4 regions of the Vibrio atlanticus genome follow, and region 2 is predicted to be linked to each of the others. Evidence: predicted binding sites of a transcription regulator. Region 2 holds the regulator's gene; each other region holds the start of a gene.
The links. The regulator PurR, encoded in region 2, represses purine synthesis genes. The targets are predictions, from matches to a motif close to TNANGNAAACGTTTNCNTNA.

Region 1: purL (phosphoribosylformylglycinamidine synthase) is a predicted target of PurR. The motif match lies at 2,342-2,361, and genes of this name have one in related genera.
Region 3: OCV30_RS12080 (NCS2 family permease) is a predicted target of PurR. The motif match lies at 2,396-2,415, and genes of this name have one in related genera.
Region 4: pyrD (quinone-dependent dihydroorotate dehydrogenase) is a predicted target of PurR. The motif match lies at 1,761-1,780, and genes of this name have one in related genera.

The regions. Positions count from the first base shown of each region.
Region 1 is NZ_AP025460.1:791,476-797,419, forward strand. Features, by position in the region: gene tadA (tRNA adenosine(34) deaminase TadA) at 1-149, shown strand, start outside; gene OCV30_RS03620 (hypothetical protein) at 211-345, opposite strand; gene mltF (membrane-bound lytic murein transglycosylase MltF) at 638-2,206, opposite strand; gene purL (phosphoribosylformylglycinamidine synthase) at 2,536-5,944, shown strand, end outside.
Region 2 is NZ_AP025460.1:1,256,118-1,262,061, forward strand. Features, by position in the region: gene OCV30_RS05755 (TVP38/TMEM64 family protein) at 1-432, opposite strand, end outside; gene OCV30_RS05760 (TfoX/Sxy family DNA transformation protein) at 587-1,177, opposite strand; cyclic di-GMP riboswitch class I at 1,305-1,390, opposite strand; gene purR (HTH-type transcriptional repressor PurR) at 1,561-2,565, opposite strand; gene torD (molecular chaperone TorD) at 2,884-3,531, opposite strand; gene torR (two-component system response regulator TorR) at 3,819-4,532, shown strand; gene elyC (envelope biogenesis factor ElyC) at 4,624-5,430, opposite strand; gene cmoM (tRNA uridine 5-oxyacetic acid(34) methyltransferase CmoM) at 5,546-5,944, shown strand, end outside.
Region 3 is NZ_AP025460.1:2,712,117-2,718,060, forward strand. Features, by position in the region: gene frsA (esterase FrsA) at 1-447, opposite strand, end outside; gene gpt (xanthine phosphoribosyltransferase) at 537-1,001, opposite strand; gene OCV30_RS12080 (NCS2 family permease) at 1,086-2,375, opposite strand; gene OCV30_RS12085 (aminoacyl-histidine dipeptidase) at 3,440-4,912, shown strand; gene OCV30_RS12090 (DUF3332 domain-containing protein) at 5,084-5,623, opposite strand; gene OCV30_RS12095 (succinylglutamate desuccinylase/aspartoacylase family protein) at 5,884-5,944, shown strand, end outside.
Region 4 is NZ_AP025460.1:1,626,290-1,632,233, forward strand. Features, by position in the region: gene OCV30_RS07125 (NAD-glutamate dehydrogenase) at 1-1,561, shown strand, start outside; gene pyrD (quinone-dependent dihydroorotate dehydrogenase) at 1,908-2,918, shown strand; gene OCV30_RS07135 (cell division protein ZapC) at 3,176-3,730, shown strand; gene rlmKL (bifunctional 23S rRNA (guanine(2069)-N(7))-methyltransferase RlmK/23S rRNA (guanine(2445)-N(2))-methyltransferase RlmL) at 4,240-5,944, shown strand, end outside.

The DNA of each region.
Region 1 (5,944 bases), 460 kb from region 2:
AATTACAGGCGTTTTTTAAGCGCCGTAGAAAAGAGATCAAAGAGAAGCGAAAGCTTGAGCGTTTGCAGGAAGAGCAGCGTTTAGAATCCGATAAGGCAAGTAACAATAATAAGGTCAGTAACAAGAACAAGGTCTGTAACAAAAAATAGCAGCGAGCTTTCGGCACTCTCAATCATAAGAGTGCCAAGCAAACTTAGTTGGTCATTACTTTTACTCAGCAATCATCTGCATGAAAGCACGGTTGCGCCAAATGATCTTCTTCTTATTATTTGAAAGCATACGCTTACGACGGTTGGCAGCAACGGTCTTATCAAGGCGTTTCGATTTCAGTTTGTTCTTCATCATTTCAACGATTTCCTATTTGTCGTCTGGCTTTGTAAGTATGACTTCAGTTTTAATTATAGTGGTTATTTGTTTATAAGCTCTGCCACGAACTTAGCGTTGGCTTTCTGAACCACTATCGTGATGGCTAAGAGCTGAATGCAACAGAGCATTATGTCGCTTATGGTGTGACGTTATAAAGTTCGATTGTTACTGCAATATGACACACTGGATATCGCAGGCGTTTTGTTTGTTTTGGTCATTTATCGTGATGCAATAAAAAAGAGCAATGCTAAATGGCATTGCTCTTTTTCTTTTATTTGGAAGACTCAGCGTCGTTCACTGCGGATTCAGTTTCACTGATTGTTGATTCAGCATCTGATACCTCTAGAGGTGGGATAACGACCAAACCTTCAAGGCTCGCTTCTTCCTCTTTATTACGCTTATTTACATGGCCAATAATGCTCTGATAATAACGGCGAATGTTCTCAACGTAATTCCTTGCTTCATCACCACGCGCATACCCGTAACGAGTTTTGCTGTAGTACTTCTTCTGTCTTAGCAGAGGAAGCCTGTCTTTCACATCACCCCAAGCATCAGGATCACCGCCTTGTGCTTTGGTTAAGCGACGAGCATCCATCATGTGCCCATAACCTACGTTATATGAGGCAAGCGCAAACCAGATCTTTTCATGCTGAGTGATTGAGTCGGGCACTCGATTCACGATACGACGTAAATATTCAACACCGCCTTGTACCGACTGTTTCGGGTCGAGACGATTGGTTACACCAACGCTCTTCGCGGTAGGCAGTGTCAGCATCATCATGCCTCGAACACCGGTTGGAGAGCGTGCAACCGGATTCCAGTGTGACTCTTGGTATGCTAAAGCGGCAATCAAGCGCCAGTCAAATTCTTGAGAATATTTCTGAAATAGTGGCGACCATTTTGGCAGCTTGCTATCCAATGCACGGATAAATGCACGAGTATCAACGTAATCAAAAGTGCCGATATGGCCGATGTATTTTTCTTCCAGTGAAGCCAGTTCACCAGACTGTTTTAGGTTACCAAAGAACTCAATCAGTAATGCATAAAGGCTTTCATCTTCAGATTTCTGTAAATACCAAGAGATAGGTTGATCTTCTGTCAGTTCAAAAGCTAAGGCTACGTCTGGGTATAAACGTTGTGCGAGTGACAGCTCAATCGAGTCCGCAACAGTAAACAAGCGTTCACCAGTCGACACTTCTTTTAGCAGGTCATTGATGTCAGCATTACCTATTGCATCGTAGATAAAGTCATCGTGCTTGTTCTGGATCTGTTTTAGTGTTGGCTCAAAATGTGAGTCCTTCACTACCACCAAAGATGGCGTCAATGTTTCGGTAGATGCCGTTTCTTCTGATTCAGTTTGTGCTTTTACGAAATCAGCTTGACGCTTATTCTCGAACTTGATCAGTTGTTGAAGATTTCTTGGTCGCCACTGGCCTTTTTTGTATACGACCTGTTGGCTTACATAGTAATAAGCAGGTGCGGCACGATAAGCGCGTGTCAGTTTATTGTTTTGCGTTAAGCCGGTTGCGATAAGATCGATTTCGCCTTTCTTTAAGGCTGGAAAGAGGCCAGACAAACGGTAAGCGGGTTTAACCTCAAGCTTTACACCAAGCTCCTGCGCAAATTCACGCGCTAATTCGTAATCCAAACCAGCAGGGCCATCGGGACCAATGTAATAAGAGAGTTGGTTATTTAGGGTGCCGACGCGAAGAACGCCTCGCTCTCGTATCTGCTCAAGGACACTTTTAGGTTCTGACTCAATCTGGCATCCAGCCAACCCAACTAGGGCAATGGCAAGCAGAAGGAACTTAGACGAAAAGATGAGCGTAAATTTAGGCATCAAAATGAAATCTCGAAAAGTGGAAGCCCCTTTATACCAAACCCCGCAAGGCTGGCAAAGCAGGTTTATTTAAACAGTTGTAAAAGTGCTGATAAATGCAGCAAAAGTACCATTTACGCATAAAGATAAAAAAAATCACGCAAACGGTTGCTTTTGGTGTTACGTCACAAAAAGAAATGCTTTATAATGCGCTCGCATTGAAGAGGTGGAATCGGCATAGGTTTGGCAACCTTCGGGAATAGCTTCGAAGAAAACAGTTAGGTTGTTCCTATAACCCACTGAATTTATTCCAATACTACCTTAATCAACTGCATAAGAGACCTAAGCACATGAGAATTTTGCGTGGCTCCCCAGCTCTATCTGAGTTTCGTGTTAACAAGCTTTTAGAGCTTTGTCGTGAATTAAGCTTACCTGTAACAGGTATTTACGCTGAGTTTGCCCACTTTGCTGATCTAACGGCAGACCTAGATGAGTCTGAAGTTGAGAAGCTAGAAAAGCTACTGACTTACGGTCCAACGATTGAAGAGCATGAACCTGAAGGTTTACTGCTGCTTGCAACGCCACGCCCGGGCACTATCTCGCCTTGGTCTTCAAAATCAACAGATATCGCACACAACTGTGGACTGGCTAAAGTGTCACGTCTAGAGCGCGGTACTGCTTTCTACATTGAAACCTCTTCTGAACTTTCTGAGCTTCAACTTGTTGAGCTGAAAGCCATTCTGCACGACCGTATGATGGAAGTGGTTTTCACTGACTTCGAATCAGCGGCGGCACTGTTCACTGTTGCTGAGCCTGCTCCTTATGCGGAAGTTGACCTACTAACTGGTGGACGTAAAGCGCTTGAAAAAGCAAACGTTACCCTAGGTCTAGCACTTGCAGAAGACGAAATTGATTACCTTCTTGAAAGCTTCACTGAGAAGCTAGGTCGTAACCCGACTGACATCGAGCTAATGATGTTTGCACAAGCGAACTCAGAGCACTGTCGTCACAAGATCTTTAACGCTGATTGGACTATCGATGGCGTTAAGCAAGAAAAATCATTGTTCAAGATGATTAAGAACACCTTTGAAACGACACCAGAGCACGTTCTGTCTGCTTATAAAGATAACGCAGCGGTAATGACAGGTTCTGAAGTGGGTCGTTTCTTCCCAGATCCAGAAACTCGCCAGTACAACTACCACCAAGAAAAAACACACATCTTGATGAAAGTTGAAACGCACAACCACCCAACGGCAATCTCTCCATGGCCGGGCGCATCGACAGGTTCAGGCGGTGAAATCCGCGATGAAGGCGCGACAGGTATTGGCGGTAAGCCAAAAGCGGGTCTGGTTGCTTTCTCTGTATCTAACCTGAAAATTCCGAACTTCGTTCAACCTTGGGAAACAGACTTTGGTAAGCCAAGCCGTATCGTTACTGCTTTGGATATCATGCTTGAAGGTCCTCTTGGTGGCGCAGCATTCAACAACGAATTTGGTCGTCCAAACCTATTGGGTTACTTCCGTACTTACGAAGAGAAAGTAAACTCTCACGCAGGTGAAGAAGTACGTGGTTACCACAAACCAATCATGCTGGCTGGTGGTCTAGGTAACATTCGTGATGATCATGTTCAGAAGAAAGAGATCCCAGTAGGCGCAAGCCTAATCGTTCTTGGCGGTCCAGCAATGAATATCGGCCTTGGTGGCGGTGCTGCATCTTCAATGGATTCTGGTTCTTCTTCTGAAGACTTAGATTTTGCTTCTGTACAACGTGAAAACCCAGAAATGGAACGTCGTTGTCAGGAAGTTATCGACCGTTGTTGGCAGCTTGGTGATGCGAACCCAATCGCATTTATCCACGATGTGGGCGCGGGCGGCATCTCCAATGCTCTTCCTGAGTTAGTAGACGATGGCGAGCGTGGCGGTATCTTTAACTTACGTGACGTGCCAAACGATGAGCCGGGCATGAGCCCACTTGAGATCTGGTGTAACGAATCTCAAGAGCGTTACGTAATGGCGGTTGCTGATAAAGACTTAGCGACATTTGAAGCGATTTGTAAGCGTGAACGCGCTCCATTCGCGATTGTTGGTAAAGCAACAGAAGAACGTGATCTTAAATTAGAAGATTCACACTTCGACAATACGCCAATCGACATGCCGATGGACATCCTATTAGGTAAAACGCCTAAGATGCACCGTGACGCGAAGACGCTAAAAGCAAACAATCCTGCGATTGACCGTTCTGGTATCGAACTAAACGAAGCGGTTGACCGTATTCTTCGCCTACCAACAGTGGCAGAGAAAACATTCCTTATCACCATCGGTGACCGCTCGGTAACAGGCCTTGTAGCTCGTGACCAAATGGTTGGCCCATGGCAGGTTCCTGTAGCAAACTGCGCAGTAACAGCAGCAAGCTACGACTCTTACCATGGTGAGGCGATGTCTCTTGGTGAGCGTACGCCAGTAGCACTTCTAGACTTTGGCGCGTCAGCTCGTCTAGCAGTTGGTGAAGCAATCACTAACATCGCAGCGACCAACATCGGCGATATCAAACACATTAAACTGTCGGCTAACTGGATGTCTCCAGCGGGTCACCCGGGTGAAGATGCAGGTCTTTACGAAGCGGTTAAAGCCGTGGGTGAAGAGCTATGTCCGGCTCTGGGTCTAACTATCCCTGTGGGTAAAGACTCAATGTCGATGAAGACTAAGTGGGAAGAGAACGGCGAGCAGAAAGAAGTAACGTCTCCGCTATCTCTTGTTATTACTGCGTTTGCTCGTGTTGAAGATGTTCGTAAAACCATTACGCCTCAACTTCGCACTGACAAAGGTGGTTCAAGCTTAGTACTTATCGACCTAGGTAACGGTAAAAACCGTCTAGGTGCTACGGCACTGGCACAAGTTTACAAGCAGCTTGGTGATAAGCCAGCTGACGTAGACAACGCAGCACAACTAAAAGGCTTCTATGAAGGCGTTCAAGCACTGGTTGCTAATGACCAAGTTGTGGCTTACCACGATAAAGGCGATGGCGGTCTATTTGTAACGCTAGCAGAAATGGCATTCGCAGGTCACTGTGGTGTTAATGCAAACATTGAAGCTTTAGGTGAAGACACACTAGCTGCACTATTTAACGAAGAGCTAGGTGCGGTAATCCAAGTTCGTAACGATGACCTAGACGCAGTACTTTCTACACTTGCTGCAAACGGCCTAGAAGCGTGTTCACACGTAATTGGTTCTGTTGAAGCATCAGACGAAGTAGTGATTAAGTCAGGCGCAGACGTTGTAATCCAACGTAACCGTACTGAACTACGTACTATCTGGGCTGAAACTACGCACAAGATGCAAGGTTTACGTGATAACCCAATCTGTGCAGACCAAGAGCACGAAGCGAAGAAAGACAATTCAGACCCAGGTCTGAACGTGAAACTAAGCTTTGACGTAAACGAAGACATTGCTGCTCCTTACATCAACACGGGCGCTAAGCCTAAGATGGCGATTCTACGTGAGCAGGGTGTTAACTCTCACGTTGAAATGGCAGCAGCATTTGACCGCGCAGGCTTCGAAGCGACTGATATTCACATGAGCGACATCCTAACGGGTCAAGCGGTACTAGAAGAGTACAACGGCCTTGTGGCTTGTGGTGGTTTCTCTTACGGTGATGTACTAGGCGCTGGTGAAGGTTGGGCTAAGTCGGTTCTGTTTAACGACTCTACGCGTGACCAGTTTGAAAACTTCTTCAAGCGTGAAGATACCTTCTCTCTAGGTG
Region 2 (5,944 bases):
CGGGAAAACAGGAATTAGACGTAGCGAGAATAAGTAAAATGCACCGTCTTTTTCAACGCCCTTATTGATGGTAGCTAACTTGTCGCCAAACTTGGTTTGGATCCAGTCACGTAACAAGTAACGGCTACTTAAGAAGGCGAGGGTTGCGCCAATAGCGCTCGCGAAAGACACCAGCAGTAAACTGTTCCAAAACCCAAACAGCGCTGCGCCTAACAGCGTAACAACGGCGGCGCCAGGAATTGAGAAAGCCGTAATCATGACATACGCGACAAAGTAGATAGCGGCAGCGGCAATGAAATTGCTCTCGATGTAGTCATTCAAAACAGCTTGCTGGGCTTTTGCATTTTCAAGCGTTAAGTACTGGCCGAAATTGACGCCTAACAAGATGATGGTTATGACCAACACAATACCCAATATCATTTTTTTACTCATTGATACTTCCTCTAAATTTTCAATGCATACCATTAGTTTTTCAATGTATACGATTAGTATAGATAGACAGGCAAAGCATAGAATAACTTTCACCAGATATAAAAAAAGCCGCAAAAATGCGGCTTAGTTATCTAGATAGTTTGCACTGACAATGTTAATTGACGTGATTGATAAGCTCTTCACGACGTTGCTGCGGTATAACAGACCAATGTGTACCATTGATCGCGCCTTCTAGCGCCCATAACAGTTCAATACTGACAGAAGACGCGTGCGATTCTTTGATGGCGTTAAATGCGTTTACAGAGCCAGATTCATATAAACGTTCTACAGAATCGATCCCTGCCTTTTTCAACATCCGCTCGGTGGCGAGTCGAAGGTTAGGCAGATCTTTGAGTCGAGTTGGTTTAGCAGAAGATTGTTCAGCTTTCTCTTCTTTAGCAAAACCTAAAGACGTAGTCGCAAGCTGCAAGATTTTCTCTTGGTCTTGCCATAAGCCTTCAGGTAAAGCGAAATATTTAGTAACGACAGGAAAACCACGTTTTTTGTAGACGTACGGTTGAAATCCTTGTTGTTCGAATTGTTGCGTTGTGCATTTGTCAGCTCGTATATGCAACTGGTCATTCACAACCAGGGCAAACATAGTGTCATCAGCAAAAAGCCCGAATCCACCAAACATTGAGCGTGACTTAATTTTTCCTAGGGGCTCAAATAATTTCATTGAGTCCTTTAGTATCGGTTTATCCATGTTATTTATCTCGGTGTATTTGAACTACGCCACCAAATAAGCAGGTCCGAGAGATTAGCAAAATGTTGCAATTAAATTGTCAATAGGCTGTAAATTACTAAAGTATTAGTAGTTACTGCATTTTGCCATCGGTAACCCCGCTACCATACCAACGAGTGGTTTAGGCCGGAAGCTTTGCGTCCCACTTTTTCAAGTGGTTTGCCCTGTGCGTGACTGGGTTATTAGAATAAAGTTTTTGTTGAATTAGGCTCACACTTCTTATTTCAAAATGTGATGTTGCTTCAATTAATGATCTTTGAATTATGCATGCAAGTGCACTTTGTTTGTTGAAAAAAAAAACGCACCTAAAGGTGCGCTTGATTAAACTAAACTCATTACATCAATTAATTTAACGTTTTAACTGTACTTCGCTCAACAATTTCAGGGTGCATTTCGAAGACGCGTTTCTCGTGGTCTTTGTCTTTTATACGCTCTAGTAGTATTTCGAATGCATTTTTACCAACACGGCGCTTAGGTTGGTGAACCGTCGTTAACGGTGGAGAGAAGTATTCAGCCAATTCTATGTTGTCGTAACCGATCACTGAGATATCTTCAGGAATACGAATGCCTTTTTCTTGTAATCGACTCATCAGTCCTAATGCCATCGTGTCGTTAAAACAGAATACTGCGGTAGGACGATCTTTCATCTCAATGATTTGGTCAGCAGCAATCACAGCTGTGTCACATTCAAAGTTGCCTTCGATGATCATATTTTCATCGGCAGTAATCTTCGCTTCATTGAGTGCGCGCTTGTAACCTGAGATGCGTTCAACACACGCTGCTTTGTCTAAGTGGCCACTTAAACATGCAATCTTGGAGTGACCGCGCTCAATGAGGTATTTGGTTGCTAGGTAGCCACCTTCTTCAGAGTTATCGATGATCTTATCAGCCTGAGAGCTTTCAGGGCCCCAGTCCATGATAACTTTAGGGATGTCTGCGTGACGGTCTAACATCTCTCTTAGTTCTTCAGTCAGGTCAGAACACATAACTAAGATGCCATCTACACGTTTCTCTGCAAGCATTCGAATGTAGTCACGTTGCTTTTCGTAGATACCGCCCGTATTGCACAAGATCAAAGTGTAACCTTGACGGTAGCAGTAGCTCTCAACACCATCGATAACTTCAGAGAAGAATAGGTTAGTTGATTGAGTCACTAGCATACCGATGGTGCGTGTTGTATTGCACTTCAAACTACGAGCAACGGCACTTGGCGCATAGTTCAGTTCGTCTACGGCTTTGTTTACTTTTTCTTGAGTCGCTTCAGCAACAAAGCGAGTTTTGTTGATTACGTGAGAAACGGTTGTTGTTGATACGCCGGCTAAGCGTGCGACATCTTTTATAGTGGCCATGTTTTTATCCTATTAGAAGCTACTTTCCCAAAGTACGGAATGAAGTAGCCGTTAAGCTACCTAACTAAGAGCTTAAATTTGTAGGGCTCTTTGGGTACTAAAGTGCTAAAAAACAAAAAACCGCTATTGAGCGGCTTGTCTTAACACCGAAATGCTCTGAACTTCAATAAGTGTAGCATTTCGTGAATGTTTCATATTTTATCGTTTGCGGTCACAATTTTAGACTGACTAGAAATTACTCGCAATAAAATTCACCCAGAAATCCGGGTGAATGGTCACAATTCTATTGAATTTATTTATCGAGTCGTCAAAAAAAGCTTATTCGCCCGCTAGGTATTGAGTGTCTAATTTACAGAATGCCAATAGCAGAGATGAGACTGAAGCGTAGAAACCGAATGTGTCAATGTCATGACATTTAACGTTGAACTTTGGTACCCAAGTAAGCAGTTGCTGTTCGATAAATTGCTGTTGAACAGCGAAGGATTTCTCTAGTTCTTCTTCAAGTTCAGTTTCGTTCGAACGAATGATTAGATTACCTAGGAAATCGAGTTCGATAGCAATGTGGTCAGCTGGCTCTTTTAGGTCTTGGTTAACCACTAAGTTGTGTTTAGCCATGATCTCTTCCATATCTTTTGCTGGCTTATCGTTCAAAAGGCCAGTCTGGCCGATATACATAGAAGCGTAAGGAAGTGCGCCATGTTTATCAGTCTTTAAGAATAAGTCACAGAAGTCAGCAGACAATTCTAATTGAGCATCTTCACGTGTTTGTAGACGGTTTAGCGCATCCACTAAGCTATCAATCGCCGGCTTTAGTGTTTCATTTTCACCTAAACCAGTTAGGAAAGAACGAATTTCAACAGAGTGGTAGTGATCGAGTTCTTCTTGAGTGAGCTCTTTAGCGAACAAGCTTGATAGCCACCAGTATATTTCTGCTCGTTGTTCGTTGAATGCTTTCGTATCTTTCATTTCTTAGATCCTGATTTAGTCTTGTGGTGTGTGTATACCTAGCATCGTCGAGTGATTTGGGTATAGGCACACCAAGGCTGAATAACAAGGTTATTTGCGAAACGCAAAGTTACTCGTTAGTAGTAATGCCTATATTGAATTGCGATGGGAGACAAATAGCAAGGTTTAAGATTGTCTTGTATCAAAAAAAAATCATGTTTCTGGCTTTTATCTTCTGTAGTACTAGAATTGTTACGAGTTATGAATAGAATGGTCACTGAAACTATTAAATAAGAAAAGTGGTGTAGATGAGCTATCACGTATTAGTCGTAGAAGATGATGTGGTAACCCGCAGTAAACTGGTTGGATATTTCCAGAACGAAGGTTACACAGTGAGCGAAGCTGAAAGCGGGGCTCAAATGAGAAAAATGTTAGAAGAAAATAACGTTGACCTCATTATGTTAGACATCAACTTGCCAGGCGAAGATGGATTGATGCTAACTCGCGAATTACGCAGTCAATCAGACATTGGAATAATTTTAGTTACTGGACGCACGGATAGCATTGACAAGATCGTTGGCCTTGAAATGGGCGCAGACGATTACGTTACTAAACCCTTCGAACTTCGCGAGTTGTTGGTTCGAGTTAAAAACCTCTTGTGGCGTATTTCGGCTGCTCGTAAAACTGCAGCGGTTGCGGTAGAACAAACAGAAGACGAATCTGTGGTTCGTTTTGGTGAATGGACGTTTGATATACCTCGCCGTGCGTTAAGCAAGAACAGCGAGCCGGTGAAATTGACCAAAGCTGAATATGAACTATTGGTTGCACTCTCTTCTTACCCTAACCAAGTATTAAGCCGTGAACGTATTTTGAATATGATCAGCCATCGAGTAGACGCGCCGAATGACCGCACTATCGACGTGTTAATCCGTCGTATGCGTGCAAAAATGGAGTTTGACCCTAAGAACCCACAAATTTTTGTGACGGTTCACGGTGAAGGTTACATGTTTGCTGGTGACTAATTTTCCGTGGAAAGCTGGTTTCAGTAACGATACTTGAACGTAAAAAAACCGAGACATCAATGATGCCTCGGTTTTTTTGTTACTGAACTTTTTAATTGTTTATTATCGGAGTACTGCTCTCGACAGGGTCATTACTTGTGTCTAGCCAATCTCGCAAGCTTTGCCAAACCAATCCCATCGTCTCATGCCAATAGCGCTCAGTCTGCTCGAGATAGATAGCCTTAGGCATATACTTATTCCATGGTTCAACAATGCCTTCTTGTGCAAGGTAGTTGGTTGGTGCTGGTAATGGTTTCATGCCCGCGGCATTGAATTCATTAAGGGCGCGAGTCATATGGCTAGCTGATGTCACGAGCACCATTTTCTTATTCTTAACAAATGCAGCGGCTTGGCGAGCTTCTTCCCACGTATCTTTCGCAGTTTCAAGCAGAATGATATCGGGTTTTGCCACGCCGAGTGCTAGCGCTACTTTAGCCATCATTTTTGCGTTGCTCACCTCAGTGCCTGCGCCATAACCAGACAAAATGAGTTTAGCTCCAGGGTAAAGACGTAAGATACGAATCCCTTCACTTAAGCGCATCAGACCGGTGCGGCTAAGTTCTGATGTTGGTGGGATTTGGTCATCAACAACGTGACCACTTCCAAGAACCATAATGTAATCGACGGTATCATCGATAGGTAAAAAAGCGGTGTGTTGCCTTTCCATTGGCATTAAAAGTTGACTAGAAACAGGCTGGAAAGCGATTAGGAAAATACCACAGAGGGCTGAAAGGGTAATTAGGCAACCTGTCTTCCTTTTTGCAGTAAACATCACTAGGGCTAAACCCAGAAAAGCGAGAATTAACATTGCTGGCAGTGGCATCAGTAACGAAGACACTACTTTTTTCAGCTCAAACATATCCGAATAGTCCGAAAAAACATCACTTAGTAGTAAAAAGAGACATCGCCTCTTTATTCCTGAAATTCCTGTGACAGAATAGCAGGCACGATAGGACATAATAACTCAAGTAGCCGTGACTGAAGACCGTAATTTCGACGATATTGCCCACAAATTTGCAAAAAACATATACGGCTCTGACAAAGGAGAGATCCGTCAGTGCATCGTATGGGAAGATTTAGAACAAGCTTTGAGCAAGTTTGAGCAATCCGCTTCGCCGTTGCATGTGCTTGATGCCGGTGGTGGACTTGCACAGATGTCACAAAAAATTGCGACACTAGGCCACAACGTTTCTTTGTGCGACCTCTCTTCTGAAATGTTGAAGCTCGCAGAAGAAAGTATCAGCGAAGCGGGTTTGCTCGATCAATATCGATTTATTCATTCACCGGTACAAAAAGTGGCAGAGCATCTCGAAGAGAAAGTCGATTTTGTGATGTTTCATGCCGTAATGGAATGGTTAGCAGACCCTAAACAG
Region 3 (5,944 bases), 1.5 Mb from region 2:
AGCCGCCAAATTGTCGTTCTTGAGATGTGGGTAGCCCGCAATGCTGAAGCACAACGATGCTGAAAACAGCTCTTCAGCCATCTCTTCACCCTTCTTCTCGTTCGAGCGATTTTGATGCTGCATACCCAGTTTGGTCCATTCGTATGCCCAGTTACCACTTCGGTAACCCATGACCGTATCAAGCCACTCATCGGTTGTACGAGAGTTATCTGATGACGCGATGCGAGCCAATACCGCTTCTTGCTCAATGGGGTTAACGCCTTGCCATACCCACTGAAGACGTCTTAGGTTTCGGTACCATGATGAGTTTTGCTGTTCACGCTTCTCATCCAATAGCGCTTCAGAGCTTGGCATGTATTGTGTCAGCATTGAGGTCTCTTTAGCCTGCTTGTGCTTTACAAACAAGGTTTCCGAAAGGTTTGAGCTCGTTTCTTCTGATTCAGACATTGGGATACTTAATAAGAAATGGTTGTTACTAATCATATAAAAAAAAATGACCCTATAAAGGGTCATTTCTCAAAAAACTAAGTTTACGCTTATTTTGACTTGCGATTTACCGGCTCAACGTAGCTTAGGCTAGTATCCCAAGGTTGCTCAATCCATGTGTCTTGAGCGATATCAACGATGTACTCGTCTAGCAAGTCAGCACCAGATGGCTTTGCACACACAGCGATCAGTTTCGCTTTCGGGTACATTTCGCGAAGCTTGCGTGCAGTGTCACCACTATCAACAAGATCTTCAACGATTAGGAAGCCTTCGCCGTCACCTTCAGGTGCTTTAACGACTGTCATATCACGTTGGTGATCGTGGTCGTAGCTAGAAATACAAATCGTATCTACGTGACGAATACCTAGCTCACGAGCCAAGATTGCACCAGGAACCAAACCACCACGGCTTACAGCCCAGATGCCTTTCCACTGCTCTGCTGGCATTTGCTTTTCAGCAAGTTGACGGCAGTAAGTCTGCATGTTGTCCCAAGTGATAACGAATTTGTTGCTCATAGTATAAAACCTAATAATTTTGTCATGTTATTAGAGGCTATTTCAAACATAGCCTCTTCAGCGATTAAGCAGAAATCTAGACGATTAAGCGAAAGTATATTTAAGAATAAAGATAGCCGACATTACCCACACAGCCGGTGAAACGTCGCGACCTTTACCACTTAGCAGCTTAATTGCAGCGTAAGCGATGAAGCCTAGTGAGATACCCTCAGCGATAGAGTATGTCAACGGCATAAGCAGACATGTTACCACGACTGGGGCTGCTTCCGTAAGATCACGCCAATCAATACCAACTAGGCCAGACATCATCAAAATTGCTACATAGAACAATGCACCTGATGTTGCGTAGGCTGGAATCATACCGGCAAGCGGTGAGAAGAAAAGAGCCAGTAGGAACAAGATACCAACAACAACCGCTGTTAGACCGGTACGGCCGCCTTCAGCGACACCCGCAACACTCTCAACGTAAGAGGTTGTATTTGATGTACCTAGCAGTGCACCAATTGATGTTGCTGTTGAGTCAGCAAGCAGTGCCTTGTTCAGACGAGGCAGTTTACCGTCTTCTTTGATTAGGTTTGCTTTCGTTGCAACACCAACCAGAGTGCCCGCTGTATCGAATAAATCGACGAACAAGAAAGCGAATACTACTGAAATCATACCTATTTCAAATACAGCAGAGAAATCAAGCTGCATGAATGTTGGTGCAAGACTTGGTGGTGTCGACATGATGCCGCCGTATTGAACGTCACCAATAGCAATACCGACAGCTGTGATAGCTAGAATCGCAATCATTACTGCGCCTTTCACGCCACGGTGAACAAGAGCAATCGTAAGGAAGAAACCAAGCGCACCTAGGATAGGAGCAATCGCGGTAATGTCACCCAGTGAAACTTTCGTTGCAGGGTTAGAAACAACGATGCCAGCATTGCTAAGAGCAATAAACGCTAGGAAAAGACCGATACCTGCAGAGATACCAACACGCAGAGACATTGGGATCGAGTTGATAATCCATTCACGGATCTTAAAGATGCTTAAGAAGATGAAGATCACGCCCGATACGAAAACCGCTGCCAAAGCAACTTGCCACGTATAACCCATCCCCATTACAACAGCGTAGGTAAAGAATGCATTCAAACCCATGCCTGGAGCTTGAGCAATTGGGTAGTTAGCAACAAAGCCCATGATGAAACAGCCAATAGCAGCTGCTAAACAGGTTGCTACAAATACAGCGCCATGGTCCATACCAGCATCAGCTAGAATCATTGGGTTTACAAAAATGATGTAAGCCATTGTTAGGAAGGTTGTTAGACCTGCGATGATTTCAGTGCGCACATTGGTGCCATTTTCACTGAGTTTGAATAGCTTTTCGAACATTATCGAATCCTATAAGGGTAAAAAGTAAACGGTTGCGTAATCGATTGGCTGTGGATTATAAAGTTATCAAATAACAAATTCCAGATAGAATTAAGGCTCTAATCGATCTTTATCAGAATGCCGTATGAAACAGAGCGATTAAAAATAAAAGCATAAATGGAAAATAATTATTAAAAACAAGCAATTAAAATCAAAACATTCAATATGATTAGTTGGTTGCTTTTTCTACCATCGGCTATTTTCATTGAGAATCTAGCTAATAAATTCCGAATTCAAACCCACAATAGTTATGTATTTTTCAACAGGATCAGTAATAAGGCGCAAATTGATATTTCGGCGTTTAAAAAACAACCACGCAGAACAGCAGGAAAAGTGATAAGCGAAAGCGGTTTGGAAAAGTAGCAGGCAAAAAAAACGCCACTCAAAACTGAGTGGCGGTAGAATCTGTCAACCAAAAGGGCTGTAAAATAATTCCAATATATAGGGGTGAACAAAACTGTTCGAGTTACATGCTTGTGGTATTAGTAACCAAAGCTTGTAGGGTATGCAAAGTTGCGAGTGTAAACAGAGCTGTTAATCCAGAACATTGCAGATGGTAAACCTTTCATAACTATCACCTTAATAAATCAATAAAAAACGAATTTGATTTCTCGGTTCCTTGGAGGCGATAAAACGGACTCATCCTTTGAGCATTTACTCTTCACTTCAGAAGTTGGTTATTAACATACCCTAAAGAAAAAAGATTACAAGTATTTTTTGCTATACGTCACACTTTTGGCTATTTACGGTTATTTTACAAACTCATTCTTGCAATTAAATTACAAAATTGAATTAAACAAACGTTTGCCTGTACCATTTATAAGCATCAACGCGCTTATTTATGATCAGATAGACAAGATCGCTTTCAAAATTTGAGCTATTTGAGGTTTAGAACCGCTACTCGTCAAAACGCTCAAGTGGTATGCTGTTGCCATCAAAACAGACCCATATTTTAGATTTTTGTTCTAGTTTTTTGCCATTACAAAACCTAAATATATGGTTATCAAATAAAAAAGGAGTCATCCGTGTCTGAATTCCATTCTGAGATCAGTAAATTGTCCCCTGCCCCTATTTGGCAGTTTTTCGATAAAATTTGTTCAATCCCGCACCCTTCGAAACATGAAGAAGAACTTGCTCAATACATTATTGCTTGGGCAACAGAGCAAGGCCTAGATGTACGTCGTGACCCAACGGGTAACGTATTCATCAAAAAGCCTGCAACGGCGGGTATGGAAAACAAAAAAGGTGTCGTGCTGCAAGCTCACATCGATATGGTTCCACAAAAGAACGAAGACACAGTTCATGACTTCGCTAAAGATCCAATCCAACCATACATTGATGGTGAGTGGGTTACAGCGAAAGGCACAACGCTTGGCGCTGATAACGGCATGGGCATGGCTTCTTGCCTAGCGGTTCTGGCTTCGAACGAAATCCAACACGGCCCTATCGAAGTTCTACTTACCGTAGATGAAGAAGCAGGCATGACAGGTGCTTTCGGTCTTGAAGCGGGTTGGTTAGAAGGTGATATCCTTCTTAATACTGACTCAGAGCAAGAAGGCGAAGTGTACATGGGTTGTGCTGGCGGTATCGACGGGGCAATGACATTTGAAATTGCACGTAACGCGATTCCAGCTGACTTCGTTACACGTAAGCTAACGCTAAAAGGCCTAAAAGGCGGTCACTCTGGTTGCGACATCCACACAGGTCGTGCAAACGCAAACAAACTGCTTGCTCGTTTCCTAGCGGGTCACGCAAAAGAGCTAGACCTTCGCATCGTCGAATTCAAAGGTGGTAGCCTTCGTAACGCTATTCCTCGTGAAGGTTTCGTAACGGTTGCTGTTCCTGCTGAAAACCAAGAGAAACTGGCTTCGCTATACAACTACTACACAGAGCTGCTTTCAACAGAGCTAGGTAAAGTAGAAGACAGCATCGTGACTTTCAACGAAGAAGCTTCTGTAGAAATGGGCGCACTTGCGTCAGCAGACCAAGCTCGCTTTATCGCGGCACTTAACGCATGTCCAAACGGCGTGACTCGTATGAGTGACGAGATTGAAGGTGTTGTTGAAACGTCTCTAAACGTAGGTGTTATCACAACAGAAGAGAACTCAATCACAGTGCTTTGCCTGATCCGTTCTCTTATCGATTCAGGTCGTAGCCAAGTAGAAAGCATGCTTCACTCTGTTGCTGAACTAGCAGGCGCTAACATCGCGTTCTCTGGTGCTTACCCAGGTTGGAAGCCAGATGCAGATTCAGAAATCATGCACATCTTCCGCGACATGTACGAAGGTATCTACGGTCACAAACCAAACATCATGGTTATCCACGCTGGTCTTGAGTGTGGTCTATTCAAAGAACCTTACCCGAACATGGATATGGTTTCTTTCGGCCCAACCATCAAGTTCCCTCACTCTCCTGATGAGAAAGTGAAGATCGATACGGTTGAGCTATTCTGGAATCAAATGGTTGCACTGCTTGCAGCTATCCCAGAAAAAGCATAATTCGATAAACTATGTATGTTCAATAAATGGTGTTTCCAATAAATAGGGCTCTTCACTAAATAGCACTTTTCAGTAAACACCGTTTATAGACACAAAATAAAACAGGTACTCAATGAGTACCTGTTTTTGTATCCAATCTTTGTAGCTATGTACTTGTGACTAAATAAACAATTAAGCGCGTGAAGCCGCGTAGCTTTCTAACTCATCAATTGAAGTTTGTGCCACTACTTCGCCGTCGATGAAGTATGTCACCATCTCACCATCACGAACTCCGATCAATGTCGCACGCTCACCAGACTGGTAAGTGATGTCCATTTGGATCGTGTTTTCGTCGATCTGCTGCATTTGACCTTTCTCAATCATATCAGCACTCGTAATAGGACCCACAGGTGCTTCAGTCAGTGACTTATCAAGCTGATGGTTGATATCAAGGTAAGTATCAATCTTAGTATCAAATATATGCGGTGCACCTGTTAGTGGGTTGCTGCCCGTCCAGAACTCTAGTGAGTTGAATACCAAGTAATCAGCTGCAACTGTTAGACCGTAAGCCGGTGCAAGCAATATGTTCAAACCACCACGAGCGTAACGGTTATCAACGGCTTTAAGGTTGAACTTCATTAGGTAACCCGTTACTGCGTTGCTACCAACACAGCCAGATAAAGCAACAGATACCACCGCTAGTGCTACAACTTTTGAAATTGTTTTCTTCATTTTCATCTCGATATTTGAATTTGGCCGCCAAAAAATGGCGGTGGATAATAGCAACCAACCAAATGACAAATATCAGTGTACTGTCAGAAAAACCACAATTTGAAACACCCTATAATGAGTCAAATTAAAACTGGAAGCTTATTTATAGACAACTCCATAGAAAACTTTTGTCGTCACCGTAAACCGATTGATTCGTACTAAAAATCAACGATTGGTACATTCCGTGTTAACGAATTATCACCATGTTGAGAACAACCTAAATGGCAAGACTAAAACCTAATCAACCATTCGAATTACTTGGTTATACTGTTCAGCCAGGAC
Region 4 (5,944 bases), 370 kb from region 2:
TGGCGGTATCGGTACTTACGTTAAGTCTTCAAACGAGACTCATACAGATGTTGGTGACCGTGCAAATGACGTGCTGCGTATCGATGGCCGTGACCTAAAAGCTAAAGTTGTTGGTGAAGGCGGTAACTTGGGTATGACTCAACTGGGTCGTATTGAATACGCACTGACGGGTGGCCGCGTTAATACTGACTTCGTTGATAACGTTGGTGGTGTTGACTGTTCGGATAATGAAGTTAACATTAAGATCTTCTTGAATGGTTTGGTGTCTAATGGTGATCTAACCGTTAAGCAACGTAACCAAGTACTTGAATCGATGGAAGATGAAGTTGGCGAAATCGTTCTAGACGACGCATATTGCCAAGCTGAGTCTATTTCGGTTACTGAGCATCAAGGTGTTGGCTTAGTAAAAGAGCAAATCCGCTTTATTCATACAATGGAAAAAGCAGGGTACTTGGATCGTGGTTTGGAATACATCCCAGATGACGAAACATTGCTTGAGCGTGAAAAGCAGGGCCAAGGCCTAACAAGACCTGAGCTTTCTGTACTTGTCGCTTACGGTAAAATGGTGCTTAAAGAAGATCTTGTTAGTGATGATATCGCTAATGATGAATTCCATGCTCAACAGCTTATGCAATACTTCCCAACAGCGTTACGTCGTAACTACTCTCAGCACATGGATAATCATCCACTACGTTCTGAAATCATTGCGACGGCACTGGCTAACCAAATGGTTAACGAGATGGGTTGTAACTTCGTTACTCGTCTGCAAGAAGAGACGGGCGCAAATATTGTTGATATTGCCAATGCTTACGCGGCAACACGTGAAATCTACGGTCTTGGCAAAGTTCTGAAGAGCATCCGTGAACTGGACAATGTTTCAAGTTCTGAAGCTCAATATGAATTGATCTACCATGTTCGTCGTACACTTCGTCGTTTGGCTCGTTGGTTGCTAAGAAACCGTACCGGAAAACAGTCAGTGAAAGCATTGATTGAACTTTACCAAGGCGATGTTCTTACTATCACAGAGAAACTGGATGAAAACCTAGTGGCTTCTGAAGTAGAAGAGCATAACGCAATGGCACAGTTATGGATTGACCAAGGCGTAAACGCTGAGTTGGCTAATTCAGTTGCGCGTTTGTCTAGCTTGTACTCAGCACTGGATATATCCACAGTGGCTCGTGAGACAGGTAAAACAGTACAACAAGCGTCTAAGCTTTACTTCAACCTTGGCGACCGTTTGTCTCTGCACTGGTTCTTGAAGCAAATCAATGGTCAAGCTGTAGATAACAACTGGCAAGCGCTGGCACGTGCAGCATTCAGAGAAGATCTGGATTGGCAGCAACGTCAGCTAACTGGGCAAGTGCTCAACTGTGGTTGTGCTTCAGACATCGATGTGATTAAAGCGCTTGATGATTGGATGGAAAGTAACTCTGTTTCTCTACATCGTTGGGAAAGCATCTTGAACGAATTCAAAGTGGGTTCGGTTCATGAGTTTGCCAAGTTCTCAGTAGCACTGCGTGAATTGATGTTATTGAATCTAAACTGCATGTCGACAGATTAGTGATTAGATAAAACGAAAGACACAAGGGCAGGCCATAAGGTCTGCCTTTTTCGTTTCTATAAAGTGGCATCAATCGATCTGACGATTTTTGACGGACCCACTTCTTTCAACGGACCCACTTCGTGGACACCTTGCTTGTTGTTAAAAGAGTGGGTGGCTGTAATATGGTAGAGACTAGAAATGAGTAAACTGACTGCAGAAACGATAACGTTTGCTTAATAAAGAACCTCATTCGCTAACAAACTCGATTATCTTACCCTTACAGACAGTAATAGATTGAATAGTTGAGTAAATAAGTAAATAATATCGCCCCGTTTACACGGGGCTTTTTTCTATCGGAGGCACAATGCTCTACCGTCTAGCCAGAACTGGCTTTTTCCAACTTGATGCCGAAAAGGCACATGATCTTGCAATTCAAAATTTCAAACGCTTCACAGGCACTCCTATTGATCTTTTGTATCGCCAACAATTACCTAATCGACCTGTAGAATGCATGGGTCTTACTTTTAAAAACCCAGTTGGCCTAGCGGCTGGCCTAGATAAAAACGGCGAATGTATTGATGCATTTGGCGCAATGGGTTTTGGTTTCGTTGAAGTAGGAACGGTAACTCCTCGTCCACAAGCCGGTAATGACAAACCACGTCTGTTCCGTCTTGTTGAAGCTGAAGGTATCATCAACCGCATGGGGTTCAATAACTTAGGCGTCGACAACCTTATTGAGAACGTTAAGAAGTCGAACTACGACGGCATCTTAGGTATCAACATCGGTAAGAACAAAGACACACCAATTGAAAAGGGCGCTGAAGATTACTTGATCTGTATGGAGAAGGTATATCAATACGCTGGTTACATTGCTGTGAACATCTCTTCACCAAATACTCCAGGACTTCGTTCTCTACAATACGGCGAAGCTCTAGACGATCTATTGTCTGAACTTAAAACGAAACAATCTGAACTAGAAGAGAAGCATGGTAAATATGTTCCTCTTGCTCTTAAGATTGCTCCGGATCTAAGTGATGACGAAATTAGCCAAATTTGTGAATCATTGATCAAAAATAAGATCGATGGTGTGATCGCAACAAACACAACATTGGATCGTTCAATCGTTGAAGGCATGAAACATTGCGATGAAGCGGGTGGCCTAAGTGGACGTCCAGTTCAATCTCGCAGTACTGAAGTGGTTCGTAAACTTCACGAAGAGTTGGGTGACCAATTACCGATCATCGGGGTAGGTGGCGTTGACTCTTACGTCGCTGCGAAAGAGAAAATGATGGCAGGCGCGAAGCTTGTACAAGTTTACTCTGGTTTCATCTACAAAGGCCCTGGTCTTGTAGGCGACATCGTTAAAAATTTATAGTCCCCGAAAACCAGATCTTTTATAAACCCAGAGCTTTTATAAACAGAGTTATCAAAAAGATTTGGTTATTTTAGGAAAGCTATAATTTGGCATCGTCTTACTAAAAGAGACACTGTAACTCACTGAGTTGTAGAGAGAAGCGATAAGAAAGAGGAATTCATTTCCTCTTTTTTTTTACCTATTGCTCAGTAAAATTACTGTAATTGAAGGTAATTTTGCGTTTTACCTAATGGAATGGTTCAACAGTGTGAGACGAAATGATGCTTAAACCTAGCGATACATGGAGTTGGTATTACGATGAGCAGCAATGTTCATTAATGCTAAACCTCGGAGAGGATATGATTTTCAAAACGAATCTGGTCCGCAATAAGCTGGTGGACTGCGCGTTTAGAGATAATGAATTCACCGTTGATGACGCATCTTCATACCAAACCTTCAAAGAACAAATTTCTGGCTTAGAACTGTCTGAGCCTCGCCAAGCTGAACTCGCACTATATTGTGTGGCAGCAAAGCGCTTCCACAAGCCAGTACAGCCTAAAAGCTGGTTCTTCGATTCACAAGGCGCTGGCCACGAATCTCCTCAAGAAGGGGATATCGTACAAATGAATAACGAGCATAGCCTAGGTTACTTCATTGTATTGGAAGTGGGAGAGTGTGCGAGCCTATGTGCATTTGTCGACTTAGAGGAGTTTCTGCTCACACCTTCAAAAGGGTTAAGCTTTGGAGACTCGATTAAAGTGATGCACGATAGGATGGTAGACGCGAACTCTATTCTTCATTTTCACCATACACATATTGCAATGGTCGGTTAATTCCCCAGTTTAGTTCATCATTTCTAACACACATTGCAACGCATAAACCTATCAAACCTTCCTTAGAATCGGCTCAATAGCCGATTTTTTTGTGCCTAAAAAACCTCATCCAGATAAATACATCACCGCTTAACTATTTAATTAGTGAACTTGTGACTGTTTTTTCATCTTAGTTTCTGCCTATTTTCATCGCCAGAAGTGTAAATCACCTCCCTTTATTCCCTGTTTTTGTGCTTTTGTAGCTAACTTTCAGTCTTAAATTAACTCTGGTATATACCAATTTTAGGGTGAATATAAATTCACACCGCCGCATTGGTCGATGTTTGGTCATAAATTGTGCTGATTCGATAAGTCTTATGTTCTAAGGGGATGTGGGTAAGCGATCGCTTCATGACTGTGTGTTTGCTAGCCAGTTAGTCGAAAGATTCAATGAAAAGACAAGTTTAGTGTGATGCTCTAATAACAAATTCAGGTATAATCGAGCTAATTTTTATCAATAAAAGAACACTATGAATCAATATCTAGCGGTTACCTCAAACGGCCTTGAGAATTTATTAGTTGAAGAACTAACCCAACTAGGGATTACAAATGCAAAACCTGTTCAAGCAGGTGTTAAATTCAAAGCGACCAATGAGCAAATTTATCGTTGTTGTTTATGGAGTCGTTTGGCTTCTAGATTTGTACGTGTCCTTTCTGAATTCACTTGTATGGACGACATGGATTTGTACCTATCAACCACCGCGGTTAACTGGGTAAATCAATTCCATAGCTCTAAGCGTTTTGTTGTTGACTTTAACGGTACAAACAACGAAATCCGTAATAGCCAATACGGTGCGATGAAAGTAAAAGATGCCGTTGTTGATAGCTTTGAGAAAAAGTCTTTGCCTCGTCCGTCTATCAGCAAAGAAAATCCAGATATTCGTATTCACGTTCGTCTACATCGTGATAAAGCGATTCTTGGTGTTGATATGGTAGGTAGCGGTCTTCACCAACGTGGTTACCGTCCAGAATCAGGCCGAGCACCATTGCGTGAAACCCTTGCTGCTGCGATTCTTCTTCGTAGTGGCTGGGATGCGACTAAGCCTTTCCTAGACCCAATGTGTGGTTCAGGTACGTTAGTGATTGAAGCGGCAATGATGGCTGCGAACATGGCTCCAGGTGTTAAACGCCAGAAGTGGTGTTTTGAATCACTAGAAGATTTTGAACCAGAACTGTGGGCTGAAGTGAAAGCTGAAGCGAACGTTCAAGGTCGTCGTGGCGTTAAGAAAGTAGAGTGTAAGTTCTATGGCTACGACAATGACGAGCGCATGATCAAAACAGCGCGTGACAATGCTCGTCGTGCTGGTGTTGAAGAGCTGATTGAATTCGAAGTAGGCGATGCTGCAAAGCTTAAGCGTCCTACAGAGTTTGCTGATGGTGTGATTGTTTCTAACCCACCTTATGGTGAGCGTCTTGGCACAGAGCCGGGTTTGATTGCACTTTACACGGCATTCGGTGCACAACTTAAAGCGGAATTTGGCGGTTGTAACGCGTCTATCTTCTCTAGTTCTGACGAACTGCTTAGCTGCTTACGTATGCGTGCAGACAAACAGTTCAAATTGAACAACGGTGCGTTACCGTGTCACCAAAAGAACTACTCAATTTCAGATCGTCCGATGTCAGAGCGTCCAACGGGTGAACAAGAGCAACTTATTGCTCCAGACTTCGCAAACCGTCTTAAAAAGAACATCGGTAAAATTGGCAAGTGGGCTAAGAAAGAGCAACTAGATTGTTACCGTATCTACGATGCGGACTTACCAGAATACAATGTAGCGATTGACGTATACCCAGGTCACCTTGTGATTCAAGAATACGCAGCGCCTAAAGATGTACCGGAAGAGAAGGCGAAACGTCGCTTAACCGATATTATCCGTGCTTCTATTCAAGTAACAGGCGTTGAAGCAAACAACGTGGTTCTCAAGGTTCGTCAGAAGCAGAAAGGTCGTTCTCAATACCAGAAGATGGCTCAAGACTCATCTAACCTAGAAGTGAACGAATACGGCGTTAAGCTGATTGTTAATCTTCATGATTACCTAGATACAGGCTTGTTCTTAGATCATAAGATCACTCGTCGTCGTATCGGTGAGATGGCTGCAGGCAAAGACTTCCTAAACCTGTTCGCTTATACGGGCAGTGCATCTGTTCATGCTGCTGTCGGTGGCGCACGCTCTACAA